One region of the Plantibacter sp. MMLR14_011 genome, then DNA from elsewhere that is predicted to be linked to it. Evidence: predicted binding sites of a transcription regulator. Region 1 holds the regulator's gene; the other holds the start of a gene.

Evidence for each region. The regulator LexA, encoded in region 1, represses DNA repair genes until DNA is damaged. The targets are predictions, from matches to a motif close to TCGAACANNTGTTCGA.
Region 2: a site for LexA is predicted at 1,718-1,733, ahead of BIU99_RS04455 (Rv2578c family radical SAM protein). Genes of this name have one in related genera too.

What each region holds. Positions count from the first base shown of each region.
Region 1 covers NZ_MJGW01000072.1:32,891-37,072, reverse strand. The annotation lists gene metE (5-methyltetrahydropteroyltriglutamate--homocysteine S-methyltransferase) at 1-1,101, shown strand, start outside; gene lexA (transcriptional repressor LexA) at 1,186-1,884, opposite strand; gene BIU99_RS16845 (LysM peptidoglycan-binding domain-containing protein) at 2,156-2,548, shown strand; gene BIU99_RS16840 (amino acid permease) at 2,637-4,097, shown strand; gene BIU99_RS16835 (histidinol-phosphate transaminase) at 4,129-4,182, shown strand, end outside.
Region 2 covers NZ_MJGW01000002.1:346,899-351,080, forward strand. The annotation lists gene BIU99_RS04440 (ABC transporter ATP-binding protein) at 1-126, shown strand, start outside; gene BIU99_RS04445 (energy-coupling factor transporter transmembrane component T) at 123-947, shown strand; gene BIU99_RS04450 (hypothetical protein) at 1,000-1,185, opposite strand; gene BIU99_RS19670 (hypothetical protein) at 1,182-1,589, opposite strand; gene BIU99_RS04455 (Rv2578c family radical SAM protein) at 1,742-2,833, shown strand; gene BIU99_RS04460 (GNAT family acetyltransferase) at 2,902-3,324, opposite strand; gene BIU99_RS04465 (carboxylesterase/lipase family protein) at 3,392-4,182, shown strand, end outside.

The sequences.
Region 1 (4,182 bases):
ATCCGCGCACGGACGGCGGCGCTCGCGCCAGCGGACTTCACACGGGACGACTACCAGGAGCGCGCAACGGCGCAGGAGCAGGCGCTCGGCCTGCCGTTCCTCCCGACGACGACGATCGGCTCCTTCCCGCAGACCGGGGACATCCGTCGCGCCCGCGCACAGCGGGTCGCAGGGACACTCGACGAGGAGGCCTACGTCGCGACGATGCGCGCGGAGATCGGGCGCGTCGTGGCGCTGCAGGAGGATCTGGGGATCGACGTCGTCGTCCACGGCGAGCCCGAGCGCAACGACATGGTCCAGTACTTCGCCGAACACCTCGACGGCTTCGCCGTGACGGAGCACGGCTGGGTGCAGTCCTACGGTTCACGGTGCACCCGTCCGTCGATCCTGTGGGGGGACGTCTCGCGACCGGCGCCGATCACGGTCGAGTGGTCGGCCTACACGCAGTCGTTGACCACCAAGCCGGTGAAGGGCATGCTCACGGGCCCGGTGACGATCCTCGCGTGGTCGTTCGTGCGTGACGACCAACCGCTCGCCGAGACGGCGAACCAGGTCGCCCTCGCCCTGCGTGACGAGATCGCCGACCTGGAGCGGGCCGGCATCCGCATCATCCAGGTCGACGAACCCGCACTCCGCGAGCTACTCCCGCTCCGGCGGGCCGACCAGGGAGGTTACCTCGACTGGTCGGTGGGCTCCTTCCGGCTGGCGACCGCGGGCGTGCGCGCCGAGACCCAGATCCACACCCACCTCTGTTACTCGGAGTTCGGGGTGGTGATCGACGCGATCCGACGACTGGACGCCGACGTGACGAGCATCGAGGCGGCTCGGTCGCGGATGGAGGTCGTGTCCGACATCCGGGCGAGTGGTTTCGACCACGGCATCGGCCCGGGCGTCTACGACATCCACTCGCCTCGGGTGCCGAGCGTCGCGGAGGTGACCGCGTTGCTCGAGATCGCGCTGGAGGGGATCCCGCAGCGCCAGGTCTGGGTGAACCCGGACTGCGGGCTCAAGACGCGAGGCTACGAGGAGACGGTCGCCTCCCTCACCAACATCGTCGAGGCCACGCGCGTCGTCCGCGCACGAGTCGGTGCGACCGGCTGACGTCGTCGGTCCGGCACGGATGTGGGCCGGGACGATCCACGGATCGGTCCGGCCCACATCGGTGTGGAGGAGTGGTCCGGTCGGTCAGACCGTCCGGAGCACGGCGACGACCTTGCCGAGGACCTCGGCGTGGTCGCCGAGGATCGGCTCGAAGGCCGAGTTCCGAGGGAGCAGCCAGGTGTGGCCGTCGCGCTGGCGGAACACCTTCACGGTCGCCTCCTCGTCGAGCATGGCCGCGACGATCTCGCCGTTCTCAGCGGTCTTCTGCTCGCGGATGACGACCCAGTCACCGTCACAGATCGCGGCGTCGACCATCGAGTCGCCGACGACCTTCAGCATGAACAGACTGCCCTTGCCGACCAGCTGGCGGGGCAGGGGGAAGATCTCCTCGACCTGCTGCTCGGCCGTGATCGGGATGCCGGCGGCGATGCGACCGACGAGCGGGACCATGGCGGCGTCACCGACCGGGGGAGCGGAGTCGGGATCGCTGCCCTCGACGGCGCTCGGCAGGTCGATGAGCACCTCGATGGCGCGGGGACGGTTGGGATCGCGCCGGAGGTATCCGCTGAGTTCGAGCTGTCCGAGTTGGTGCGTGACACTCGACAGGGAGGCGAGCCCGACGGCGTCGCCGATCTCGCGCATGCTCGGCGGATAGCCGCGCTGCGAGACCGAGCGCTGGATGACGTCGAGGATCGCCAGCTGCTTGTCGCTCAGGCTCTTCCGTCGCCGGGTGCCGCCGATCTGGCGCTCCCGGGCTCCGTCGCCCGCCGTGTTCGCTGCCATCTTCGCTCCTGCCCTGATCGGCTGTCGGTGACCGATGTCGGTGGGTGGTGGTGTACTGCTTCCAACACTCGAAACTGTATCCGCACCGGCTCGTCCAGACAAACATCTGTTCGAGCGTGTCGCCGATCCCGCGCGTCTCAGGTACGAAGACAGGGTTGAGTATTCGAACAATCGAAGATATATTCGGAACACAGGTTCGTATCCGGCACTCCTGGCCGAGTGTCGGATACGAGTCCTCATCACACGATGAGCACACTCTTGGAGGGTTGACATGAGCGCAGCACTGATCGGGTCCCACCGGGCGCTTCCCGCGCGGACGGCGCAGGCACCGACGTCGGACGCACCGTCCACACGCCGACTCCGCCTGACGAAGCGCGGTCGCGTCGTCTTCACCACGCTCGCCGCCATCCCGCTGGTCATCGGCGTCGCGGTCGTCGGACTCTCCGCAGGCGGTGCCGCGGCCAACACGGCGGCGGCGGGAGCCACGTTCACGTACATCACGGTCGACCCGGGCGAGTCGCTCTGGCAGCTGGCCGAGTCCATCGCGCCCGACGCCGACCCGCGCGACGTCATCGCCGAGATCATGAACCTCAACCAGCTCAGCACCGCCGGTGTCGAGCCGGGGCAGCGCCTGGCGATCCCGCAGCGGTACGCGGCCGAGTAGGCCGCAATCGGCGGGTCCCTCCGCGCTGGTTCTCAGCTATCGTCGATGGCGCGGTGCAACGACGCCCGCAGCATCGTCGGAGGCAAGCATGAGTACAGACGATCGGAGCCGCTCGCTGCTCCGGAAGAAGCCGATCGCGGAGATCGAGGATGAGACCTCCCGCTCGAAGCTGTTCAAGAGTCTCGGGCTCTGGCAACTCACGGCCATCGGGGTCGGTGGCATCATCGGGGTGGGGATCTTCTCCCTCGCCGGACTCGTCGCTCACGGGAGCGAGACCTCGCCCGCTGTCGGGCCGGCGGTCCTCTTCTCCTTCCTGATCGCCGGTCTCGCCTCCGCGGCCGCGGCGTTGTCGTACGCGGAGTTCGCCGGCATGATCCCGAGAGCGGGGTCGGCCTACACCTACGGGTATGTGGCGCTCGGCGAGATCATCGGCTGGTTCATCGGCTGGGACCTGTTGCTCGAGTACATCGCGATCGTCGCGGTGGTCGCGATCGGGATCTCCGGCTACTTCGACGCCTTCCTGTCCGGCATCGGGATCCACATGCCGGACTGGATGACCTCGACCGCCGACGAGGGGAAGGGCGGCCTCGTCAATCTCCCCGCCATCTTCGTCTGTCTCCTCGTGACCTTCATCCTGAGCCGCGGGACGAAGGCCTTCGGTCGATTCGAGCTCGTCGCGGTCGGGATCAAGGTCCTGCTCATCCTGTTCATCATCGGCCTCGGTGTCTTCTACATCGACGGACAGAACTACGATCCGTTCCTCCCGAGCGGTTTCGGGCCGGTGTTCGCCGGTGCCGCGACGGTCTTCTTCGCGGTCTTCGGATACGACGCGATGAGCACGGCCGCCGAGGAGGCGAAGGACGGCAAGAAGCACATGCCGAAGGCGATCATCCTCTCCCTCATCATCGCGATGCTCCTGTACGTCGCGGCCACCCTCGTCCTGACCGGTATGCAGAACTACACCGACATCGACCCCACGGCCGGGTTCGCATCGGCGTTCCAGAGCGTCGGTCTGCCCGTGGTCGCGACGATCATCTCCGTCTTCGCCGTCCTGTCGATCCTCACCGTGATGCTGACGTTCCTGTTGGGCGTCACCCGCGTGTGGTTCTCGATGAGTCGCGACGGTCTCCTGCCGCGGTGGTTCTCGCGCACGGACCGACGAGGCGTGCCGCAGCGGGTGACCTGGATCGCCGGCGGCGCGGCAGCCGTCTTCGCCGGTGTGTTCCCGATCAAGCAGGTCGCCGACCTCACGAACATCGGCATCCTGGCCGCCTTCATCGTGGTCTGCGTGTCGGTGATCGTGTTCCGGTACACGAAGCCGGATGAGCCCCGCTCCTTCCGGTTGCCGTTGATGCCGTTCGTCCCGGCGTTCGGCGTCCTGGCGTCCGGCTTCCTGATCCTGCAGCTGCACTGGGAGACCTGGCTACGGTTCGGGGTCTGGCTCGTGATCGGTCTCATCGTCTACTTCGCCTACGGGCGACGCCACTCGCTGTTGAACCCGGCGAGCCCCCGCCACGAGGTCCTTCGTCGGGAGCGCCAGGCGGAGTGAGCGCGCCGGTCGGAGTGGCTAGCATTGTGGGGTGACCGCTCTCGACGACCTCCCCATCCGCGACGACCTCCGAGGACAGCGCCCG
Region 2 (4,182 bases), on a different contig from region 1:
GAGCTCCTGCGCCGCGCGGGGCTCCGGCCACCACCGCTCGCCCAGGCGATGCGCTCGCTGGCGAACCACCCCGACTGGCGGCACCTGTCGAGACTCGACGACCTGCCCGGGGCGGCCGCCCGATGAGCGCCACGACGATCGACCCGTACGCCTCGGGCACGGCACCGGCCGGTCGATTCCTGTACCGGTTGAACCCGCTCGCGAAGCTCGGCGCTCCGCTCCCGGTGATGATCCTGTTGGCGTTCACGAGGGACCCGGTCACGCCGGCGCTGTTCATCGCCCTCGCGGTCGTCGTCATCCTCGTCGGAGCCAGCCTGACGCGGACGGTCGCCCTCCTGCTCTTCGTGGCGCTGCCGCTCATCGTCGCGATCATGTCGTTCAGCTTCGGCCTGTGGACCGACCCGAGCCGCGTCGACCAGTCCGTCCTGCTGTTCCAGGTCGGCGACTACCGGTTCTTCCTCGGGGCGCTGCTCGTCGGCCTCGCGACGGCCCTGCGGCTCGCGGCCCTCCTCGTCCTCGCCTGCATCGGCGGCCTCACCTCGACCGGCCCGGAGTTCGTCCGCGCGATGATCCAGCAGCTGCACGTGCCCTACCGGATCGGGTACACGGCGCTCGCCGCCTACCGGTTCGTGCCGCGGTTCGGGCACGAGCTGGAGGTCATCCGTTCCGCCCATCGGGTCCGCGGTATGGCCGAGGGTCGCGGACCGATCGCCGCCGTCCGCCGCGCCGCCGGCACCGTCGTGCCGCTGCTGGCCGGTGCCATCCGTCACGCGGAGCGGGTCGCGCTCGCCATGGACTCCCGCGCCTTCGGTGCCCATCCGCAGCGCACGGAGCGGACCCGCATCCCCTTCCGCACCCGCGACTGGTGCTTCATGGTCGCCTTCTGGCTCGTGAGCGCCGTGCTTGTGTGGTGGAGCCTCGCCGCCGGAGCCCATCGGACCGCTTGATGACGTCGCGCGACGGTGTGTGGCCCCAACGCTGGGACCACACACCGAGAACCTACTTGGCTGAGTCTCCCGGCTTGGAAGGCAGACTGGCCGCGATGATCATGACGGCCATACTGAACGCGATCGCTAATTGACCGGATTGCAGGCCGAGGGGGTCGAGCAGGCCACCCACCACGACGTACGCAGCAAACAGCGCAGACACGAATGCGAGGAAGAAGCGCAGCTGACCGTTGGTCAAGAGGCCAATCCATAGAAGGTCGCTTCGAACGACGCCATGAAGACCGGCCCCATAATCACGCCGAGGGCGGCAACCGCCGTGGCCCTCGTCTGCCACTTCACTTCCTGGTACTGCGTGAGGGATACGCCGGCGTAGTACACCCGTGCACCGGCGGTTCGACCTGCTTGATCGGCGGCCATTCCGGTCGCTAGGACGGCGCCCACGATCGCCAGTACGAGGGGCGCACCATCGGTTTCGATCGTGTCCGTGGAGAGATCGCTCGGCTCGGCTGCAGCGGCGGTCGAAACCGGACCTCCAGACGAAGACTCGCGTTCAGAGGCCGACGCTGGCCCCGTTTGCGCGAGAACGACGGACGCTGCTGTCAGCCCGACCAAGATGATCTTGACAGCAGCTCGAGAGCGCACGGGTCGAGGGTCGGCCTCGGACTGGATAGATAGATGAACAGCCATTGTTCACACCTTTCTCTATGTGTCTGGAATACTAAAACTTCAAACTCTGACGGTCAATGACGGATGCCAAATGGCCGCCTCAATCGAATGTATGTTCTAATGGAGGCATGCGGTGGAGCGGACAGGAACTCGGGGTTGAGGCGACGTCGGCGCTGCCGGGCCTCGCGAAGCTGAACAACCTCGTGCGCAGCGTCCAGACGCCGGAGTTCGCCGGGATCACCTTCCACGAGGTGCTCGCGAAGTCCGCGCTCAACCGCGTGCCCGGCCAATCCGTGATGCCGTTCGGATGGACCATCAACCCCTATCGGGGATGCTCGCATGCCTGCGTGTACTGTTTCGCCCGACCGACGCATTCGTACTTGGACCTCGATGCCGGGAAGGACTTCGACTCGCAGCTCATCGTCAAGGTGAACGTCGCCGAGGTCCTCGAGAAGGAGCTCGCGAAGGCGAGCTGGGGCAGGCACCCGGTGGCGCTCGGCACGAACACCGACCCGTATCAGCGCGCCGAGGGCAAGTACCGGCTCATGCCGGGGATCATCAACGCCCTCGCCGACTCGGGGACGCCGTTCTCGATCCTGACGAAGGGCACGCTGCTCCGGCGAGACCTGCCCCTTCTGGCCGAGGTCGCTCAGCGCGTACCCGTCGACCTCGCCATGTCGATCGCCATCTACGACGACGGGCTCCAGCAATCGATCGAACCCGGAACCCCGACGGCGGCGGCCAGACTCGCGACCGTCCGCGCTGCTGCCGACCTCGGCTTCGACGTCGGGGTCTTCATGATGCCGATCCTCCCCTACCTGACCGACACCGTCGACCACCTCGACCTCGCCCTGTCGCGCATCCGCGAGGCCGGCGCGAGCACCGTCCTCTTCTCGACCCTGTACCTGAAGGCCGGCGTCAAACCCTGGTTCATGCAGTGGCTGTCGCGGGAGCACCCCGAACTCGTCGACCGCTACACCTCGATGTACGCCGACGGCACCTACGCCCCGAAGGAGTACCGGAAGTGGCTCGCCGCGCGCATCCGCCCGATGATCCGCGAGCACGGGCTCGAGCGCGGTACCGAAGACCCCGCCACCGGAGGTGTCCGCTCGTCGGCGCTCGGCATGTTGCGCGACGGGTACGGCGAGCGGGCCGAGCTGCGCAAGCGCGCCCCGGAGTTCGTCACGACCGGCCTGCAGGTCCAGCCGACCCTCTTCTGACCCGTTCGTTCGCCCATTCCTGGGCGAATGAGAACTCCCTCGCCCAGGAATGGGCGAACGAACCGGCGTCAGGCGTCGGGGATGAGCCGCTTGCTGAGCAGCGCGACCTCGTCGGTGCCGTACCCGAGCGCCTCGTAGAAGCCGATCACCCGGTCGTTGCCCGTCCTGACCATGAGGTTGACCTTCGGGCACCCGAGTTCGGTGAGCAGGCGTTCGGCCTCGGTCATGAGCTGCCGTCCGAGCCCGCCGCCCTGCTGGGCCGGCGACACCGCCAGGTAGTGCACCCACCCGCGGTGGCCGTCGTACCCCACCATCGCGGTGCCGACGAGGGCGCCGTCGGCATCCACCGCGACGAGGAACAGCTCGGGCTGCGTCGTCGACTTGCGCTCGATGTCCTTCGCCGGGTCGTTCCATGGTCGGGTGAGCCCGACGGTGTGCCAGAGGGCGATGACGGCCTCGGTGTCGGACGGCGTGAAGGGACGGATCTGCATCAGCCCAGTCTTCCGCACACGCGGCGTCGATACAGTTGGTCACCCGAGCATCGACGAACGGACCCGTATGAGCATCGACCCTGGCCTGGAACCGACCGGCGAACCGATCCCGGCGCCTGACGGATCGACACCGGTCACCATCGCCACCGGCAGCGGCCCGATCACCGGGCTCACCGAAGCCGGTGTCTCCCGATTCCTCGGTATCCCGTACGCGGCAGCTCCGTTCGGTGACGACCGCTTCCGACTCCCCCAGCCGGTCGTCCCCTGGGAGGACCCCCGCGATGCGACCCGTCCCGGTGCGACCGCCCCGCAGCCGCCCTACGCCGGCGCGGTCGGCGAGCTGCTCGCCACCGTGACGGTGCCGGGCAATGAGATCCTGAACCTCAACATCTGGACCCCGGCCGAGCGGTCCGACACCCCGCTCCCGGTCATGGTGTGGATCCACGGCGGCTCGCTCGTACACGGCTCCAACGCACTCGACTCGTACGACGGCACCGCGTTCGCGCGCGACGGCGTCGTCCTCGTCTCCGTCAACTACCGCCTCGGGTCCGAGGGGTTCTCGGTACTCGACGACGTCCCGCTGAACCTCGGTCTCGCCGACCAACTCGCCGCGTTGACGTGGGTGCAGGACGAGATCGCCCGCTTCGGCGGTGACCCCGACAACGTCACCGTCTTCGGAGAGTCCGCGGGCGGAGCCTCGGTAGCGGCACTCCTCGCGCACCCGGACGCCTCGTCCGTGATGCGACGGGCGATCATCCAGAGCGGCCCGCTGCGCTCGGAACCCCGAGAGCGCTCCGGCCGGATCTCGAAGCTCATGGGCAAGGACCTCGGCGTCCCGACCACCCGAGCCGGCTTCCG